Regions from separate parts of the Paenibacillus sp. FSL R5-0517 genome, predicted to be linked through region 1. Evidence: predicted binding sites of a transcription regulator. Region 1 holds the regulator's gene; each other region holds the start of a gene.
The links. The regulator LexA, encoded in region 1, represses DNA repair genes until DNA is damaged. The targets are predictions, from matches to a motif close to CGAACATATGTTCG.
Positions count from the first base shown of each region.

Region 2: the regulator LexA is predicted to act here: its motif matches at 5,519-5,532, upstream of addB (helicase-exonuclease AddAB subunit AddB).
Region 3: the regulator LexA is predicted to act here: its motif matches at 5,125-5,138, upstream of MKX40_RS15925 (DNA polymerase IV).

Region 1 is NZ_CP150235.1:4,024,860-4,032,074, reverse strand. Features, by position in the region: gene MKX40_RS17735 (SMI1/KNR4 family protein) at 1-484, shown strand, start outside; gene MKX40_RS17730 (hypothetical protein) at 661-855, shown strand; gene MKX40_RS17725 (hypothetical protein) at 867-1,151, shown strand; gene MKX40_RS17720 (YolD-like family protein) at 1,165-1,485, shown strand; gene MKX40_RS17715 (aldehyde dehydrogenase) at 2,437-3,738, shown strand; gene lexA (transcriptional repressor LexA) at 3,846-4,472, opposite strand; gene MKX40_RS17705 (LysM peptidoglycan-binding domain-containing protein) at 4,769-5,146, shown strand; gene MKX40_RS17700 (DUF896 domain-containing protein) at 5,241-5,450, shown strand; gene MKX40_RS17695 (hypothetical protein) at 5,576-6,085, shown strand; gene MKX40_RS17690 (HAD family hydrolase) at 6,114-6,905, shown strand.
Region 2 is NZ_CP150235.1:4,886,666-4,893,880, forward strand. Features, by position in the region: gene addA (helicase-exonuclease AddAB subunit AddA) at 1-1,954, opposite strand, end outside; gene addB (helicase-exonuclease AddAB subunit AddB) at 1,951-5,454, opposite strand; gene MKX40_RS21760 (class I SAM-dependent rRNA methyltransferase) at 5,680-7,056, opposite strand.
Region 3 is NZ_CP150235.1:3,599,609-3,606,823, forward strand. Features, by position in the region: gene MKX40_RS15890 (ABC transporter permease) at 1-834, opposite strand, end outside; gene MKX40_RS15895 (HlyD family efflux transporter periplasmic adaptor subunit) at 818-1,240, opposite strand; gene lpdA (dihydrolipoyl dehydrogenase) at 1,326-2,711, opposite strand; gene MKX40_RS15905 (TetR/AcrR family transcriptional regulator) at 2,911-3,492, shown strand; gene MKX40_RS15910 (GNAT family N-acetyltransferase) at 3,534-3,956, shown strand; gene MKX40_RS15915 (DUF4180 domain-containing protein) at 3,970-4,338, shown strand; gene MKX40_RS15920 (acetyltransferase) at 4,475-4,975, shown strand; gene MKX40_RS15925 (DNA polymerase IV) at 5,185-6,402, shown strand; gene MKX40_RS15930 (YolD-like family protein) at 6,399-6,767, shown strand; gene MKX40_RS15935 (hypothetical protein) at 6,751-7,119, shown strand.

The DNA.
Region 1 (7,215 bases):
GCTTCGAGGAGATGGAGAGCTCTATAAGGCGAAATTTGTTTTTCATAAGCCTGCTCTTCAAAATGATATCCATGCGCTTGAAAACAAACATCAAATAAAGCTGCCACAAGATATTATTGAGTTTCTTAAAATAAGTAATGGTGCTTCATTGTTTGATACTGGCGATGGTGAATCGCTGGTTGTATATAGCGTAAAGGAAATGGATGAAGAAGCCGATTTTTATTCTCCAGATATTGCTCCAGGATTATTCCCCTTGATTAAATATGCGGGAGGCACGATATTTTTTGCTTCTCAGAAGGATAAAAGAAATTTGTTCTTAGGATCATCTGGATCAGATTTTGATTATTTGGGTCTCACCTTTGCTGAATTATTAGAATACTTTATACGAAGCAATGGGAATTATTTTTGGGAGTGGACTCCTTTGCTCGCATGTAGGACTCTTGATGAAGAAGAAGTTAAGTTTAAAGATTGGCTTGAATTATAACAAAAAGGTTCACCAGCATTTATTTGCTAGTGAACCTTTTTATTTGTATTTTGTGAATTTGGTATAAAGGAGCCCGGTCTCTGGACTGGGTATTTTTTTCTGTTGAATAACGAACATACATTCGCATATAATAAAAATACAAACAAATGTTCTATTAAATTGGGGGGGGGATGAACATGCCAGTGAAATACTTGGGTTGGTTGGTTGAAATTATCTATGAGGATCAAAGTGGAAAGATTACCAAACGACGTATCCAAGTCAAGAGCATACGGTCGGGAATGATTAAAGCTGATGATCTATTGTCGGGACAGCCACGTACGTTTAGGGAATCTGGTTTACTGGCATGCCGTCCAATAATAACAACAGCTTAAGGGGACTTAAAATGTTGACGGATTTTCAACGCAAGGTACTGAGGATCTTGTACAACTACAAAGGTGGACGGCGGAGATTTCCCACGATCCACGAACTGACTGTCAAAACGGGTAAGTATAAGCCAGACGTAATGGCTGCTCTGGACGCTCTTGTGGTTGCGGAATACATACATTGGGAAGATAAGTCTGACACGGCCAACATAGTGATACTGGAAGGGTGGGAACGTGAGGGAGAACGTCCTAAGGTAGACCACACACCACCTTCTGGGAACATTGACTATTGGACTCAATATTAAGGGGGAGCTTGTCATGCGTAGCAGACTGAAGTATAACGGGTTGTATGATACATCCAGAATGATTATGCCTGGACATAGAGAGGCATGGTTGGCTCAGTGTGAGCAACAGAAGAGACGTGGTAAGCCGGAACTGGACGATCAGGAAATGCAACGGATCAGTGAAGTACTTGTTGACTCTTATAATAGAAGTAGTAATGTTGAATTGATATTATTTAACCCTTTCTTCGAAGAGCCGATATCAGGAGTAGCTGTGGGATTAAACTCAGCACGGTGTGAAATAAAGATGATGTTGGAGGATTGGGTTTCTTTAGCCGAAATTGTCTCTGTTAATTAATGAGATTGTATCGCTTTAGAATTGCGAGCTTATACTTTATAATATCTGTATAAGCATATTATTTTAATTAGGAGATTTTTGATTAACCAGCGTCATATGTCAGAGTAGTAATACAATCAAAGTGGATATTTGAAACGTGTTTCTTCATTATAATAAGAAAAAAAGGGCGCCCACAAAAGCGCCCACAAAATGCCCACAAAAGTCTGAATAATTATGATTAGTTTTGAAAAGCTGATCACTGATAATACTTGTTTTAAGCCGATTTCCGATGGTGGATGATTCACTTTGAAAGCATGGAACATAAATAGAACACAAGTCCACCAATGGGAACGCGATCAATATATCACTTTGTACTAATAGCTCAATCCCTTGGCGCTCTAGCGCTGAGGGGTTTTTCTTTTTGTGGGCAAATCCCTAAACATTTAAAGAAAAATCAAAGTGCCCCCAAAATGCCCCCAATTGTCCCCTAAAGCATTCTTGGTCATCCACATAGCATTTCTGTGTTTGTCTGTAACCAAGGCTTACATATAACTAACAAAATACATACTTTCACCGATAGATAATCCTAAAAACTCTCTTATCATTAATGAAAGGAGAGTTTTTTATATATGGTTAATAAACCTCTCAATTTAATGAATTGTATCACTTCATAATTGTTGTAGCGAAAAACCATTATTATTTATCTAGTAATCTATGAAAAAAAACTGAAATTAGGACTCTTTCTAAAGTGCATTAAATTGTGGGCAGCAAAAGTTTAAATCAAGCTTCCTGTAAATTCTGATAGTCATGAAACAAAAGGGACTTTTAACTCTGTTCTATTAAATTCCTGCCAAATTTCAGAAAGTTTCAAATTAAAGTTTCAATATTATGTTGATAGTTTCATATAGAAGAGGTATACTTTAATTGAATTTTGAGCAATTTAATTTTAAATAATTAATTGGAGATGTTAATATGGATCAGGCAAAACAATTGGTGACAGAACAACGTACATTTTTTTATACAGGACAAACTAAAAATATTGAGTATCGGATTAATGCACTTCAACAGCTTAGAAAAGGAATCGAAAAGTATCAGCAACGGATTCAAGATGCACTTCGGGCGGATCTGAACAAATCCGAGGCCGAAGCTTACGGTTCCGAGATTCGCATTGTTCTGGGTGAATTGGATTTTGCATTAGAACATCTGGAGGAATGGGCTGCGCCAAAACAAGTCCCAACCAATTCAGCTATGCCGGATGGGGTGAGCACCATTTACCCTGAACCATACGGAGTGGCTCTTATTATTGCACCTTGGAACTATCCTTTCCAACTGGCGTTTGGTCCACTGATTGGAGCAATTGCAGCCGGTAACTGTGCAGTTATCAAGCCTTCTGAATTAACACCAGCCGTATCTCGTCTGACGTATGATCTTATTCAGGAGATCTTTCCTCAAAAGTATATTGCCGTTATGGAAGGGGAAGTCGAAGCCAGCACAGCATTGTTGAAAGAGAAGTTTGATTATATTTTCTTCACAGGCAGTACGGGTGTTGGTCGCATTGTTATGAGGGCAGCTGCGGAGCACCTGACTCCTGTAACTCTTGAATTAGGCGGTAAGAGTCCTGCTATTGTCCATAGTGACGCAGATCTGAAGCTGGTAGCTCAGCGTATTGTTCGTGGTAAGTTCCTGAATGCAGGGCAAACATGTGTTGCTCCGGATTACTTGCTTGTGCATGAACAAGTTCATGATGAATTGATTAATCTGATTGGCGCAGAGGTCAAAGATAAATTTGGGGATGATGTGTTACAGAATGCTGATTTCCCGCATATTGTCAACGCGCGTAACTTTGATCGGTTGTCGAAATTTCTTACAGATGGCAAAACGCTGATAGGTGGACGGTCTGTGCGTGAGCAGTTGCTGATTGAGCCGACTGTACTTGGAGATGTGAACTGGGATTCACCTGTCATGCAAGAAGAGATCTTTGGTCCGATTCTTCCCATATTTACGTACAGCGACCTGAATCCCGTGCTGGATGAGATTGTTCGCCGGCCAAAACCATTGGCACTATATCTCTTCACACAGGATGAGCAACTACAGGATCAGGTGCTGAATCAAGTTTCCTTCGGTGGGGGATGTATTAATGACACGCTTTCTCATATGACTTCGCATTATCTTCCGTTTGGTGGTGTAGGAGAGAGTGGTATGGGCTCATATCACGGACAACAGAGCTTTGATGTGTTCTCGCATCACAAGAGTGTTCTGAAACGCAGTGAATAATTAGCAGATAAAACAATATAAACATAAAAAGAGGTTGTCCTGTTCATCAGGGCAACCTCTTTTTGTATTCAGTGTATTGCATCTAGTTTTGTTACTCAGGTTAGTTATTAATGAATATCTCGGAAAAGGCCAATGACTTTACCCAGAATACTAACGTGTTTCAAACGTAAAGGCTCGAAGGTCGCATTCTCCGGTTGAAGGCGAATATGATCTTTCTCTTTATAGAACGTTTTCACTGTAGCTTCATCGTCTTCAGTCATTGCCACTACGATATCACCGTTATCAGCAGTTTGCTGTTGACGGACAATAACGTAATCTCCGTTAACGATTCCTGCTTCCACCATACTATCTCCGACTACCGAAAGCATAAACACTTTCTGTTCACCTACATAATGTGTAGGAAGAGGGAAGTAGTCTTCAATGTTCTCGGTTGCAGTAATTGGAACTCCGGCTGTAACCTTACCAACGACAGGAATACGTGCAACGCTATGAGCAAATTGATGAGAATGCTCAGATTCTTCCTGGCTCAAAAGCTCAATGGCTCTTGGCTTGGTAGGGTCGCGTCGGATCAAACCTTTTTTCTCCAGGCGATCCAAATGTCCATGTACTGTTGAGCTGGAAGCCAGTCCAACAGCTTCACCAATTTCCCGTACGGAAGGAGGATACCCCTTCAACCGGACTTCATTTCGTATAAATTCCAGAATTGCCTGCTGCCTGCTGGATATCTTCGACATACCGTATCAACCCCATTTTAGTAACGTTTGGGAAAATTATAACATAGAACCTCCGTTCGTACAAACATAAGTTCTAAATAAAATGGCATATAATCAGTGTTTTTTAACTTATAAAACAGAATTTGTTCAAAAGTGAGAGCAAAATACTGCAAATGCTTCGCAGAAGGGTTTGAATTAAGATATTTCTCCTTCAAAAAATAAGCGAACAATTGTTCTAAAAATCTATTGAACAAAACAAGTGTTCGTGTTATATTGATTTCAATAGATAGGAACAAACGTTTGGAGGCGGGTATTTAATGAGATATTCAACTTATCAAAGTATTTATGAACCGATGAATTCGGAACTGGTGAAGTCTAACATAGGGAACTACAAGAAGGTTTTAGCGCGTTTCAAGATTTCTTCATGGATATTAAAGGTAGCCATCACTTCTTTGATTATATTTATTGGATGTAGCACTGTATTAACGGTATTTGCTGGCAATGAGAATGATGTTCTGCCTGGAGGAAAGATAGCCGTTTCACAAGGGGAAACATTATGGAGTATTTCTTTGGAACATAAACCGACTAATATGGATACACGTATATATATAGAAGCAATTAAGAAAGTGAATCAACTTCAAGCGACTTCGATCCAAGTGGGACAAGTACTAACTCTACCGCAATTCGCAGAATAAAAGCACATCAATGAGAGTTAACGCGTGTCAGCTTGACAAGCAGCCTTTATCATGGCAAAGTTAATATGACTTTGTATTTTTGGAGGGGACAAGCTTGGATATAGATAGTCTGGTAGCACGTATTAACGAATTGGCTCGTAAGCAAAAGTCCACTGGATTGTCGGCGGAAGAACTTGCTGAACGTGCCGAGCTAAGAGAGATTTATTTGAGTAATATTCGCAGCAATTTCAGACAACAACTGGATACCATTGAGATTGTTGATGATGAGAATGACAAAGGCCACCAAGGCAAACTCAAACACTAACGAAACCTAATGATATCATTATGATATTTAGGTTTCTTCCTGTTATTCTGAGTATGCAATTTATAGGGGGAAATGTTGGTTTACAGTTATGTAAGCCGATACAAAGACACATAAGGGGGATTCTCATGTCGCGTTCGTTCGAGAGAACGGTTAAGAAAAATTCCAAGCAGTTAAATCAGCAACGCAAAAAAAGTGGTCAGCCCATCACAGGTACACCAGGTGAAGAAGTCTTTAAGGGACGTAGCCTTTTGTTCCCTATATTTTTGATCGGTCTCGCCTTTTTGTATCTGTTTATGAGCACGTTCCTTGTGCAAGCTCCGATGACAACCTGGGACTGGGTGACGATGCTGCTTTACGTATTTTTGGCAGTCATCTTCATGCTTCGTCGTCCATACATCAAGATCAGCAGTAATCGGATTATAACGACAAAGGGTAATCGTGAACGTTCAATCGGGGTTGAAGATATTGTCAAATTCAGAATTGAACCAGGCACAGTTGTTATCGAACATAAAAGTCGCGGGAAAAGATGGGTGTTCACCAAGTTATTGAATCGTTACGATACAGATGCGATTGCAGAACGTTTGCTGAAGTTTGCAAAAGCACACCAGATCACCGTGGAAACGATCGATAAGTAATTATTGCATAAAGGGGTAGATGATCGGAATGGCGTTAAAAGCGATTTTGTTCGACCTGGATGATACTTTATTGTGGGATGAGCGCAGTGTTCGAGAAGCATTTCATGAGACTTGTCTAATTGCAGCACAAGAGACTGGGGTCAAACCGGAGGAACTTGAAGAAGCTGTTCGTAACGAGGCACGTGCACTGTATGAATCTTATGAGACCTTTCCTTTTACCAAAATGATTGGAATCAATCCGTTTGAAGGCCTTTGGGCCAACTTTACTGGTGGGGATCAAGCTGAGTTCCGTCAGTTGGAACAACTTGCTCCAGCTTATCGTAAAGAATCCTGGCGTCGTGGCTTGTTGAAGTTGGGTATAGATCGGGAAGATCTTGCTGAACAACTGGCCGTGCAGTTTGGAGTAGAACGTAGATCCAGACCTCATGTGTACGAAGAAACGATGGATACTTTGCGTCAATTACAAGGGAAATACAAACTTTTGCTGTTAACGAACGGTTGTCCTGCTTTGCAACAAGAGAAGTTGGATGGTGTACCTGAATTGACTCCTTTCTTTGATGAGATTGTTATCTCGGGTAACTTTGGAAAAGGAAAACCAGATCCGTCCATATTCGAGCATGCTTTGAGTAAACTGGGTGTTAAACCCGAAGAGAGCATGATGGTTGGGGACAAGTTGACGACGGATATTCGTGGTGCTCTATCAGCAGGCATCCAAGCCGTATGGATTAACCGTGAGCATAAGACCAACAATGAAACGTATGCGCCTGACCATGAAATTACGCATTTATCCGAATTAGATCAACTTATTGCTAAGTTCTGAGCAAATCAGCCATAACATCTTTCCTCAGCACTATGAAACATTGGAAGCTTCAATGAACGATGATATCGTTCTTGAAGTTACCAATGTTTTTTTAATTTGAGTAAATTAACTAAGTTGCCTTGTTAAATGAGATTTCCATTTATTTTGCTAAAAGTTATTGAAATTAGGGGGGAGCTGGATTAAAATATAACTAACATACTAGTATGACTAGTATTTAGATTATTCTGAGCAATTTCTTTTGACTTAATTCATTTGAATTCATTTGAATGGAAGCGAGGGTTGTTGCTAATTATTTCTTATTTGTTGTAAG
Region 2 (7,215 bases), 860 kb from region 1:
TCTGTTCTCCTCCAGCAGGAATTCCCTGCTGTCTGAACTCCTCAATCATGAGCGGAGCCCACATCAAGGTTGAACGCAGCAAGATGACCATGTCACCGTAACGTGCCGGGCGCATCGTTTGCAGAGCTTTGTCGTACACATGGAGGGCAGGTTGGTCCGTATCTCCAACCATCTCACGAATACGCCTTGCGATCGCCCTTGCTTCCAACTGGGCTGTCTCAAGTTCGGCACTCTCCAGTTCTGCGGAGACCGCTGCATCTCCGTTCTCATCCATACCATCTGTCAGATCAGGACCACCGCCTTGACGATCGATCAGCATAAGTTCAGGTGTATACGCCTCATCGCCAAGCGTTTCTGACGGGAACGTAGCCCCATATGCCAGTTGAGCACGTTCATCGTAAGCAATCTCTGCCACACCTTCGTTCATGAGTTGCCGGAATATCATATTGACCGAATGCACGACCTCCGCACGACTGCGGAAATTACGTGCCAGATCAATACGTTGACCTGTACGATTCAGGCGATCTTCACCATTTCTGTCCTCATGCGTGTTCGCTCCGTACTGGCGATACTTGTTCATAAACAGACCTGGCTCAGCCAACCGGAACCGGTAGATACTCTGTTTGACATCACCTACCATGAATCGGTTACCCGGATTTTCTCTGGAGATCAGTTTCACGATATCTTCCTGAACCGTATTGGTATCCTGATATTCATCAAGCAACACCTCATCGAATCGCGAACGATATTCCATAGCCGCATCGGAAGGCATCGAGAGTTCAGGCGTTGAATCCTCATGTCGCAAAATGTGAAGACAATAATGCTCCAGATCACTGAAGTCCACTTGCCCACGTTCCTGTTTGGCCTGCCGATAACGTTCTCCAAATGTACTCACCAGCCTCGAAAGTTCCTTCATGAGTGGTGCCGCCTGCTCCAGCTCCTGCCAGAACGAAAACGCACTTCTTCCGAACAAGGAGCCTTTCAGGTCGGAAACTGCCTTTTTCGCAGCCTCTCGGAGTTCCTTCACTTGATCCTGTAAAGCCGGGTCCGTTTGATCCTTTTTGCAGGGTTTCAGTTTGCCAAATGCAGCGGGTTGAAACACTTCGGGCAACCTTTCCCACGGCATAACCTGGATCGCAGACAGCAGCTCCTCCACCATCACCAGATCTTCTTTTAACGTATCTGCATACGGTGCAGGTCCTTCCGGCTGCATGGAAATATGGATGCCTTGGCGGAGCAGTCCTGCTGCACCACTTAAAGCAAGAGCAGCATCACGCATAATACTCTGAACCCATGCTGAATGCCCCAGCTCCTCCACACTCTCCACCTGAAAAGCGGATGCCATCTCTGAGAGCCAATGATCCGGCCAGGAATGGCTGCGGGAGAAATCATACAAGCGTTGCACCAGTCGATGCATGGCATCATCGTTTCGTTCTCCACTGAACCAGTCCACCAATTCACGGAATGTACTGCCTTCATCTTCTTCACCATACTTTTCCTCGAAGAGTTCTTCCAGCAGTTCCTGCCGCATGATTTCCGCTTCATTTTCATTCAGGATACGGAAAGCCGGGTTCAACGGAATTTGCTGATAGTACCGGCGAATGACTTCCATACAGAATGAATGCAATGTTGTAATGGATGCCCGCCCAAGCAGGGACAGCTGCTTACGCAGATGTTCTTCTCCAGGCTGTTCTTCAAGCGCACGTTCCAGTGCTTCCCGAATCCGTTGTTTCATCTCGGCGGCGGCGGCTTTGGTAAACGTAGCTACAAGCAAACGATCCACACTGAATCCTTGGGAGGGATCTGCGATCTTGCGAATAATACGTTCAACCAATACGGCTGTTTTGCCCGATCCCGCCGCAGCAGCAACCAGAATATCTTCTCCGCTTTCCGAGATCGCACTCCACTGATTGTCACTCCAGAAGCTTCCTTCCGGTTTAGGCATATTCGTCATGATGTTTCCCCTCCCTTGGTGTGAGATAACATATCCCAGATTTGCTGTTTGCCCGGTTTGGCAAGCAGATTATATTCATTTCCTTCTATATTCTCATCAAACTGACAAACAGGCTTATATGGACAGAACGTGCATGCCACTTCCTGCTGAATACGATAAGGCTCAATCGCCACATCCCCATCCGTAATCCGGGTACCAATCTCGCGGATGTTACTGCGAACTGAAGCAAGCAGCGTATCCCATTGCTCTGGCGTAGCTACAGCGGCGCTGCTATAAAAGCTGCCATCTGCTTTAAGAGCAACCGGAATTATGGCCGAATATCCCTTATCCAGGGTATTGTCCATTTGCGCGATAGCATCCCGGTCCGCCAGCAGCAGACCTTTCATTTTGAACCGTTTCAGCAGTTCTTGTCCGGCTTGCTCCGATGTCATACCGTTTGCGGATTGCAACAGCGGGTTATGCACATGGAAATACAGCGTTCCTCCAGGCATCGCCGTTTCTCCAAGCCATTCCTCGGCAGCACTAAGCAGCACCTCCAGATAGGTGAGCATCTGCAATGACAGACCATAGTACACTTCATGCAGCTTGAGGTCCGTCTGGCTCGACTTATAGTCAATGACACGGAGGAGCAGACCATTCTCGCCTTCTGCTACATCCACACGGTCAATCCGACCCACGATTTCCATCACACAGCCGTTCTCCAGTTCAAAACGCAGTGGCGGCAGTGTTTTATCCGGTCCAAAATCAAGCTCCAACCCAATCGGTTCAAAACTTCCACGTCTGGACTGTTCCCCGAGAATAACAGATGCCCGGCTAACAATGTCCTTCAATTTGCGGAAAATATAACCGTATCGCTTGGTGCTTAACAAAATCTCCCCTTGCAGCTGTGGAGCAATCTGCTCCACCGTTTGCTCGGCTTCCTGACGGCATTGGTCTGGAGTCAAACTGCCCCAACTACGATTTTCTTCGCGCAACCGCATAGCCAGCTGGCTTAGTGCAGCATGAAATAATTGTCCGATATCAGGAGCCTGAAGGCGGTACAATTGCCTTTCTTTGAGACGCAGCCCGTGCGAAGCAAAATGGGAGAATGGACAAGCTACGAACCGCTCCATTCGCGAGACACTCGTCCTTACCTCTGTGCCATACAATCTGCGACTGGTGGCTGTACGTAGTGGCAATGCCCGATTACGATAAAAGATTGATCCCATCAACCGTTCCAGCTGAGGTCTGCTTGTCTCCTGAGATACATGCCAATTGTAGACCGCCCACCACATTTCAGGGATGTCTTCTCCGCGACGCCATTTACGCAATTGTCCAATGAGCGCAGACAGACTCTGACCCGGATGGGTGACATACGACCAATGGGATTCTTCCGAGTTCACAACCGGTGGTTGGGCAAGCAATGGCTGTTCTTGTAGACCAAACATTTTCCGTACATGGCGGACAATCTCGGAAGGAAGCAGTGCTTTTCCCTCATCATCAGCAACCGGGTAACTCAACCACAATTGGTTGCTTGCCGCTGTAAGTGCCGTATAGATCAGAAAACGTTCATCCAACATTTGCCTCGTTGCACCTGGTCCAAGCGCTACACCTCTTTCCGTCAATAACGCTCTCTCCAGTTCCGTTAATACGCCATCATCCTGAGGTACAGCTGGCAATTCACCATCAACTGCACCAAGGATAAATACATATTTGATATCCTGAAGACGTGTACGGTCCATGGAACCAACCAATACCTGATCAAGTGCGGGTGGTACCAGACCCAGCTTCAGTTCCGTTAATCCGGTCTCAATCATCCCGGCAAACAGAGTGATATCCAACCGTTCATTGCCCATCATATCTACCATCTGATCCAATAGATCCAGCACAGCTCCCCACATCTGCCGATGTTCTCTCGACCGTTCTGGGTCACCTTGAGTCTTAGCTTCAGCAGACATCTGTTCCAGCTTCCATGGAATCTCGGCCTCTTCCAGCAGTCTGTATAGTGCCTCGCATTGAGCTTTGGCTGTCTTTGCTTTTTTCATCCGTTTCTCAAAAGCACCCAAGGCATCTGTAATGACCGCTCGACAACGCTCCATTAAAGAAAGCATTTGGTCCCGTCCACGACTACGGCCATCCTGACCATTGTCTTCCAGCGACAGGCTGGGTACATACTTCCACGGCTTGCCGTCAGTCCAGCGATACCCATGAATACCACAAGCCAGCACATAATTCTCAAGTTGGTCCATATCTTCACGAGTGATGGAACCATCACGCGGAAGCAGCAGATCCGTTTTGACACAGCGAAATACATCCTCGTAACGCCAGTGGCGCCGAACAATATCCAGTGCGGAACGGATAAATTCGGATAATGGGTGATGAAGTTCATTTCTTCTGCGGTCCAGAAAGACAGGTACACCATAGTCCCTGAATAGCGGTTCAGCTATATCAGCGTAGGTATCCAACTGACGAACAAGTACTGCCATATCCCGATAACGCGCACCTTCGTTTTGCGCCAGACGCCGCATCTCACGGAGTGCTCCCTCCATCTCAGCTCGTCGGTTCTCCGCTGCAACTAGGCGGATTCCTGAATCAGTACCATCACCTTTCCAACGAATTCGGCGGTCAAAACCAGCCTCCAGATGAGCAAGTCCCGGACGATCCTTGTATCTAGGTGGAATCTCCGAATCTAGCACGGTGATATCCCTCGGTACACCCAGTTCTTCAGCCATCCCTTTCAAACGCGCATATGCACTTGCCGTTGGATAGAACAGTTCCAGTTCTCCAGGCAGTGCGCCGTGATCATATTGACGATCCAATGTCAGTGCAATCGTCACGGAAGAGCACTGCAACATCAGGCGACCGATCACACTCATCTCCTGTGGCGTGAATCCCTGAAAACCATCAATCCAGATCTGAGCATCCTGCAGCAATGTACTTTCAGACAGGCGCTCTGTCAGTTCGGTCAACGTATCTTCATCATCAATATATAAATTGGTCAGTTCCTGTTCATAGTCACGATAGATCAGATTCAAGTCATGCAACTTGTCCTCCAGAATTGGCGAAGAGGATGAGGTATACCCTCCAGACAACCCTTCTTCCAGCAAAGATGGATCAACTTCATAACGTTTAAACTCACTATATAAGTCATTTAATTCGCCTATAAAACCCAGCTGGCTGCCAGATGCACCAAACAGCTTCAATTCTTCCTTACGACGCTGGATGACCTTATAGAGCAGCATCTTTTTGCCTTCGGCTCCGATTGGAATACGAGCAGAACCGCCTGCTTCCTGCATTATGCGGTAAGCTAATCGGCGAAAGCCGAGCACTTCTGCACGCATGGTACCTTTAATTGCTCCAGAAGACACCAATGCCTGCTCTGTTCGAAAGGAACTCTGTTCGGGAACGAGTAAAATCAAAGGTTTACCTTGCGGCTCCTTTTGAAGTAAGGATGTAATTTCCCGGGTAATCAGCGAGCTTTTGCCGCTGCCTGCCCGGCCAATAAGAAAACGAACGGACATGTCTAATCCTCCAAACCACACGTACAAGATTTTAATTCCCAGTATAACATATCTGACTTGGTTCGGAACATACGTTTGCCACTATCCGGTAAAACCGGAGATTCTCTCCGTTAACACGGCAAAAAGCCCGCAGCTGTTCACACTGCGGACTGTTAACCGAAAGTATCATTCATTTAAACTTCACTTTATCTCACGAAGGATTAAAAAAAGTAAAAAGAGACTTCTCTAATTCTTTTTGCTACGCACCTCGAAAATAGCAAATTTGAGGTAATGTCCTTCATCCACGCCCAAAATTTGCGGGTGGTCCTTACCTGCAGCCTTCCAGTCGATTAGACGAAGCACTTTGCCAGCATCTTCCGCTGCATCAGCAATCGTATCCAGGAAGAGGTCTGGACGCATGTGGTATGAACAGCTGGCGGTTACCAAATATCCGCCCTCATTGACCAGTTTCATTCCTTGCAGGTTGATATCCTTATATCCACGGCATGCGCCTTTGACTGCTGATTTCGTCTTGGCAAACGCTGGGGGATCGAGGATCACTACATCAAACGTTTTACCGCCAGCTGCAAGCGCTTTGGAAGTATCTACTTTTTGTTCGCCAGCACGCGCACGTGCAGTACGTTCATCCAGTCCTTTCACTTGTTCACGCAAGTACTGGAATGCATCGGCAACTACGAATTCGACACGGTCGGTGAAACCATTCAGTTCGACATTCGTTCGTGCACTTTCAATGGCATGCTCCGATATATCAAGACAAGTCACTTTCTTGGCTCCATATTTGCAAGCATTTAACGTGAAGCTGCCCGTGTGTGAGAAGCACTCCAGTACGGTGGCACCATCCCAATAAGGGAATGTAACTACCTTACCGCTTTTATTCACAGGCAAGAGCTGCTCTGTGCCGTCCTGCTCAGTCGTTTGGAGTGTGATTCCACTCTTATAGCCCCAACCCTTCATAAGCGGTTCGATCGCTGCACGATTCTCACGTTGGTCGAAGAAGTAACCTGTCTTCTGTCCTTCCACGATATCGACTTTAATGAGTAGTCCATTCTCGGTAACGGTGACATGTCTTGGGCATTCTCCATACAGTGGACCTTTGGTCTGCTCCAAACCTTCCAGTTCACGAATTGAGACGTCACTGCGCTCATATATGCCTTCAGGCTGCATCACTTCAATGAGTGCTTGAACGATGGCTTCACGGCAACGATCCATGCCAAGTGTAAGCAACTGTACAACGAGGATGCTACCGAATCGGTCAACGATCAATCCGGGCAGAAAATCAGCTTCCCCATAAACGAGACGGTACGCTTCTCCATCCTGGATAAAACGTTCCCGATGACGCAAGCAATCGCGAAAACGCGCTACAAAGAATGCCGTATCCATCTGTTCGGACTCCAGGGGTTGATAAGCTACAACCCTTACCGTGATCTGAGATGCGGGATTGTAATAACCTGTCGCCAGATAGCGACCTTGATGATTCAATACATTGACCAGATCTCCCGGCTCCGGGTTTCCGTCAACCGAGGCAATTTCGTTGTTAAAAATCCATGGATGTGCATGTTCAAGCCGCTTTTTGCGACTGCGTTCGAGTGTAACTGATGGCAAGGTAGATCCACTTCCTTTTATTTAATAGTTCAAAAGACAGGTTTGGTGCGGCGCGTAGGTGGCGTTTCGGTTACGAATCGATCTTCCGATCGCTGTTGTCTCCAGATTTTTTTGATTCCCTTCTTTAAAGGGAAAATCCGGGGATAAAGGCGAGCGCTT
Region 3 (7,215 bases), 430 kb from region 1:
ACCGAGTAACATCGCGAGCAAACATAATGCCATCGAATACAGCAATAAAGGAATGATAAAGACATACGGTGCCGCTTCAAATCGCATATGTCCCACTTGTTTTAACATCCCATAACTGAGCAGGGAAGAGCAGGTGCTTAATATCACATAGGGCAAGACACGAATCCACAGCTGGAAGGGGGAACTCCCCTCAGATATAAGCTTACCCTCTTGCCGAAGACGGGGAGCGATCGCGCCAGCTGCACCCGTCGTGAGCATCAGTATAATGATATTTACAAATCCAATCACCATGGTACCAATATAACTTGAATTTGGATTATATAACATGCGCTGCACTTGAGATAGCGGGGACACCAGAGCTTTTGCTGATTCGATGTCCATGCCGGTTTGAGCAAGACGTGATACAGCAAGCGTCATATTTTCGGTTGTTATTATTTCTTGAATTGCAGGCCGAATACCGCTCAGGCTAGAAGGCATGGTGTTGTCCATCCATACCCCGATACTTGAGGGCAATCCCTGGTCTTTACGTTGCTCTATTCCTTCCGGCAAGAAAATGACTGCCACTGCCTTCTCGTTCGCCAGCAGCGTATCCGGAGAGAGGCGATTGGCAAACACATTTGTGACTTTCATATATTGAGAAGCATTGATTTCTTCAATAAGTTGCCTTGAATATGAAGAGTGATCCTCATCCATAACGACAACCGGTGTTTCGCTCAACTGATTGCGGGAGAACATAAGCCCGAAAAATACAGCGGCAATTAGAGGGGCAGCAAAAATAATAATGATCCACTTACTCCCGCGTATGTGCTTCCATTCATCAGCCAGTGATTTCATCAAGCTGCACCTCCGCAGTCATTCCCGGAAGCAAATCTGTACTTGTTGGAATAGAGATCCGGATCAGAAACATACTTAGATCTGCTTGGCCTTTTTCCCGCGTCATGCGCAGATTGGCGAATTGAGGAGAGGGGGCGATCGACGTAACCACACCTTCCTTTACAAGAAGATTCTCTAGATATGGAAAACGAACGTTTACCTTTTGATCTGCCTGAATCTGGTTAATCTGCGATTCCGGAATATACAGATCAACATAAAATCCTTCAGTTTTAGGTTCCGTATTCAATATTCCCTGCTTTTTACTTTCAGCCTGACTCACGGCGTCTGTACCTTTCGTGATCAACAAACCGCCTGCCAAAATAATGATCAAAGTTATGACGATATACAAACTCCATTTAGACTTCAAGATGATCTCTCCCTAATCTTATTACTCTCTATTATGATAAGAGTTGGTTCACACACATTTTCCAAGAGTAATCAAACGACTCCGGTTACCTTCTTTCCATTCTCTGATGGGCCTGTTCTGCTGCCTCCATGATGATTTCGCCCAGGGTTGGATGCGGATGAATGGTCATGGTTATATCTTCTACCGTTGCTCCCATCTCAATTGCAAGGGAAAGCTCAGATATAAGAGTAGATGCTTCAGCCCCGACAATCTGTGCACCCAATACAAGGCCAGACTCAGCGTGAGCAACGATTTTGACATATCCTTCGGTTTCCTTCAGAGCCAGTGCACGGCCATTAATGGAGAAAACAGATTTGCCAACGACAACAGGAATTGATTTTTGCTTACACGCCGTTTCGCTAAGACCAACGCTCGTAATCTCCGGGTGAGAGAACACAACGAGCGGAATAGCTTTGTAGTCGATGACAGAGGGTTTGCCTGCGATCGCTTCTGCTGCAATTTTTGCTTCATAAGAAGCTTTATGAGCCAAAGCAGGGCCTTGAACAATATCTCCAATGGCATAGATATGCGGGATGGATGTTCTGCACTGTTCGTCAATCTCAATCAAGCCTTGTGGAGTAGGGGACAGACCTATATGTTCAAGACCCAAGGCTCCATCTGTGTTCGGTTTTCTGCCTACCGTAATTAATGCATATTCAGCTTGAACAACATGGTGTTCATTCTGACGCATATAGTGGAGATCGATATGACTCGTATTTTGATCTGCTCCTGTAACCTTAGCTTCGGTTAAGATGGTTATCCCGTCCTTTTTCAGTTGACGAACGACAGGTGCAACAAGCTCTGCCTCGAATCCGGGCAAAATCTGTTCACCGCCCTCGAGCATCGTAACGTTAGTTCCAAATCTCGCAAACATCTGACCCAGTTCCACGCCAATATAACCGCCGCCAACCACAACGAGACTCTTTGGAATGTGCGGCAGCGATAGCGCCTCAGTGGAAGAGAGAATCCGTCCGCCGTAAGGAAGAGAGCTTATTTCAATCGGACGGGAACCGGTAGCCAGGATGAGATGCTTAAAGCTTATTCGACGCGCACCCTGTTCAGCGTGATATATTTCAGCGATATTCGCATCAGTTAATCTAGCTTCTCCTTCGATAACAGTCACACCCGCCGTTTTGAGTAAAAACCGAACCCCTCCAGACTGCTTATCCACCACAGCTTGCTTGAACACCTGAGCCTCCTGATAAGAAGAAGCTCCGTCAACAGCTCCCCATTGTCTGCGCATATGAAGACGCTCCGCTTCAGCAATGAGCGCTTTGGAAGGAATACAGCCTACATGCGTACAGACACCTCCGATCTGTTGGCGCTCTACAATGGCTGTTTTCATGCCTAGTTGTGACGAACGTAAAGCAGCCACATAACCGCCAGGCCCTGATCCAATGACCAGCGTATCTACGACTTCTAATAAATTCATGATTCGTACCTCCAAATTTAAAATATGATGATCGTAATATATTATAGTCATCATATTTTAAGGGAGTCAATACTCCATTTATAATCACTCTCCCTTTGCTGAAGATGGTGATATATGAATTGACATTAAATAATATGATAACTATAATATTTTAAAATACACTCACAGATACAGTCTTATATAAGGGGGAGAAGTAGGGATGCCTTATCCAAAAGGGCACAAGCTCAAAGTTCGGAACCATATTATTACCAGTGCGGCCAAAGCATTTCGAACCCATGGCGTGCGGAATATTAGTCTTCCACATATTATGAAAGGTGCTGGACTGACACATGGGGGATTTTACTCCCATTTTGAAAATAAAGATCAGCTTGTGATGGAGACCTGTCATTTCGCCATTAGTGATACCATTGCAATGCTACAGAGCATTGCAGACAAAAACAAAAACGAAGATCAGACGTCGATTGAGGCTGTCATTGATTTTTATTTAAGCTCCCTGCACCGAGATCAGACGGAAGTCGGTTGTATCTTACCAGCTTTATCGGGAGAGATTTCCCAACTATCGGAGGATATTCGACAAGCTTACACGCAGGAGTTGCAACGTTTTATCGCGTTTATTACAACTATGGCTGGGATGAATACCGCTGATGGTTATGCGTTGGTAAGCAGTATGGTAGGTACCGTTGCACTGGCACGGGCAGTTAGTGATGCGAAGTTCAGTGATGACTTGTTACAGGCAGGTCGTGTGCAGGCCAAACAAATGGTAAAGATCGGCTCCAGGTAACAACGACATTGATGACACAGAGGAAATGGGGGATTGATCGGATGATCATTAGAGAAGCCCGTATTGCAGACTATCCACAATTGAGACATATTTATTTGGATTCCCGGCGGGAGAGCTTTCACTGGGCCAATGCCGATGAGATGAGACTAGACGATTTTGACCGGGATACATCGGAAGAACAGATTCTTTTGGCAGAGAACAACGATCAAGTACTTGGATTTGCGTCACTATATGTACCTGACCGCTTTATTCATAATTTGTTTGTGCACCCAAGTGCTGCCGGCAAAGGGGTGGGAAAGCAGTTACTTCAGCAATCCGTGGTCGAACTGGGAACGCCTGTCACATTAAAATGTGTCTCGGATAATCATAAAGCACTCACATTTTATAAAAAGCAAGGCTGGAAAGCTATTGTAGAAGAAGGTGAACCTGGATCAAGATATTGGGTTCTTCAATATAAGGAATGAGGGAAAAGAAGACATGAATATCAGAAAAATAAATGAAAATGGAGTATCTATTGCTTACGTTACGAGTGATGAAGAATTAATTACCGATGTTCAATCCGCTATCGATTTTATGGCTACGGTTCGATATGAAGCCGATTGTCACCGTATTATAGTTAACAAATCTGCTGTCAGTGAAGTGTTTTTTGATCTGAAAACACGGCTGGCAGGTGAAGTGTTGCAAAAGTTCATCAATTACCAGACCAAAATTGCGATCATTGGTGATTTTTCCGGTTATACCAGTAAAAGTCTTCGAGATTTTATCTATGAAAGCAACATGGGGAACGATATATTCTTCGTAACAGAGGAAGAACTGGCTATTGAAAAGCTAAGCAAGAAACAGTGATTTAAATTAACTAGGGCGTGTCTGAAAACTCCGAAGGGAGCAGATTTTGCCGAATTTTCGTTCCAAGCAAGAAAGTTTTCTGCAGGCGTGCCGGGGCACGTCAAGGGAAAGTGACGCAGCAGGGGGCGAAAAGGCGGTGAAAGATGCAGTTCAGCGAGCTTTGAGACACGCCCTAAAGAGAGATGGAGAGATTGAGATGGATATTGTGTCATATCGGGAGCAAGATCAGGAACGACTGGTTCAGATTTGGGAGAGAGCTGTTCGAGCAACACATACATTTTTGGAGGAACAACACATTCAATTCTATCGGGATGTGGTAAGCAAAGTATTACAGGAACGGCAAGTCGAGGTGTGGGAAACTCTAGATAAAGAACATCAGCCTGTCGGTTTTATCGGGTTGCAAGATAACTTAATTGAGATGTTATTCGTCGATCCAAGTCAGCATGGACAGGGAGTTGGTCGTCTGCTGATCGAACATACTATCAAGATCAAAGGACGCCACCTGAAGGTGGATGTCAACGAACAGAATCCTGGAGCTGCACAATTCTATAGCAAAATGGGGTTTGTACAGATCGGACGCTCCGAATTCGATGGTTCTGGTAATCCGTTCCCGCTATTGCATCTGGAAATTTCATAAAGGATAAGAATGTTCCCATTGAAGTCGCTAATTTAGCGACTTTTTTTGCGAGCGTAACCTAGTATGATCTGAATCCTTCACTTGGTCCTATGCCAAATATAAATATTTACCTCTTGCATAAAGAACACATGTTCGGTTTATAATATATACAAACATACGTTCTTAAATGTACAGGAGTGATTTCAGTGTGGACTAAGCAGCGAACCATCATGCTCATTGATATGCAGAGTTTTTATGCTTCAGTCGAAAAGGCAAAAATGCCCCAATACAAAAATAGACCTCTCGCCGTTGCAGGCGATCCAGCAAGACGTTCTGGCATTATTCTTGCCGCTTGTCCATTAGCCAAAGCTAAGGGGGTATCTACCGCAGAACCACTCTGGCAGTCTCTTCAGAAGTGCCCTGAACTGATCATTGTCAGACCTCACATGCAAGAATACATTGAAGTTTCCACCCAAATTATGTCCATTATTGAGGAATTCACCGATCTGGTTGAGCCATACAGTATAGACGAATTATTCGCTGATTTTACAGGGTCTATGCATTTATTTGGTAATGATCCAATCGATTTGGCCAAACAAATTCAAGACAAAATCTATAACGAAACAGGGGTTTACGCCAGAGCGGGCATTGGTGAAAACAAAATTATCAGTAAATTGTGCTGCGATATGATTGCTAAAAAAGCGGAAGGTGGCATTTTTCACTTAAAGAAAGAGGAGTTACATCTTCACATTGGAGATAAGCCCATCCGCGATATGTGGGGGATTGGCTCAAGAATGGAAAAACATCTCTGGAAGATGGGTATCCGAACCATTAAAGACCTGGCGAATACGCCTCTTTCCAAATTAAGAAGCAAATGGGGTGTTAATGGAGAAGTCATCTGGAGGGTTGCCAATGGACTCGACAATTCGCCGGTAACGGTCAACACACATAATACACAAAAGGATATCGGAAACGGAATGACCCTGCCCAGAGATTTCACAGAAGCATGGGAGATTGAAGTGGTTATTCTCGATATCTGTACAGAAGTGTGCAGAAGAGCCCGTAAAAAGGGGCTGATGGGTAGTGTCATATCTGTGAGTGTATCGGGAGCAGATTTTGATCACCCAACCGGTTTTCACAGGCAGGTTAAACTGTCTGATCCTACAAACATAACCGTTGATGTGTGCAAAATAGCCAAACGCATATTCCATCAACATTGGGATGGGCAACCTGTGCGCCGTGTAGGCGTATCCCTATCTCAATTATCCAATGCGGATACATATCAACTATCTTTCTTCGATGATCAAGAGCAGAAACGAGCCATTGATCAGGTGATGGACAACATCAAGGATCGATATGGCGACATTGCCATTCTTCGAGCGAGCTCCATTACGGCTGCGGGCCAAGCGATCGATCGAGCATCTAAAATTGGGGGGCATTACAAATGAGCAAAAAACTGGAGGCCAATGGATTATGGGAATCGAGCCGCATGATGCTTCCACAACATAAAGAACGAATTATACAGCATCGTACTCAAATTCATGTTCAGGCGAAACCTCTGATTCATGAAGATGAGTGGGAGATTATTGCTCAACATATAGATATGTCCCTCAACTATACGTTGCGAGCCACCTTTGAAGTATTTCATGAGTCAGGCAATCGGTATATACACGGGATCGTCACTTCAGTCAGTGCCTTTGGAAAAAAAATAAAAATTGAAATGGAAAATGGATTTGAATGGGTCGATTTTGATCAACTGGTCACTGTAAAGTTTGAAGAAGGAGGAGGTGTGTACGGTGAGACAAACTTCTGAGGAACTTGCACTCGTCAAGAGGCTGGTTGAGCTTCCGTATCTTTTAGGTGCTCTGGAGGTAGATAAGCATAAAATATACGCTTCAAACTTTAAGATGAAATCGGTGTATATTGATTACCTGGACGGTACTCAAAAGAAAATTGCTTTAGAGATGTACAAGTCAAAACAAAGTTTAAAGGAACATCATATAAAAATCATTGAAGAGGAGAGATCCGAGCTGAGTTTAACAGTAAATTATTCGGTAAGAGGTTACCTTCACAAAATGACTCTATTGTGGAGCAAAGTGAAAGTGGATGTGACCTTAATGCTTACTGAACATATGAGCGTTGATATTACTGATATGCCAAGATAAACATAGAGTTAGAGCAGAATACGGTATATAACGGCATAAGGTGGATATAATACAGCTATAACCATTGTTTTCTTCTCCCGATTTGGGTAAACCGAC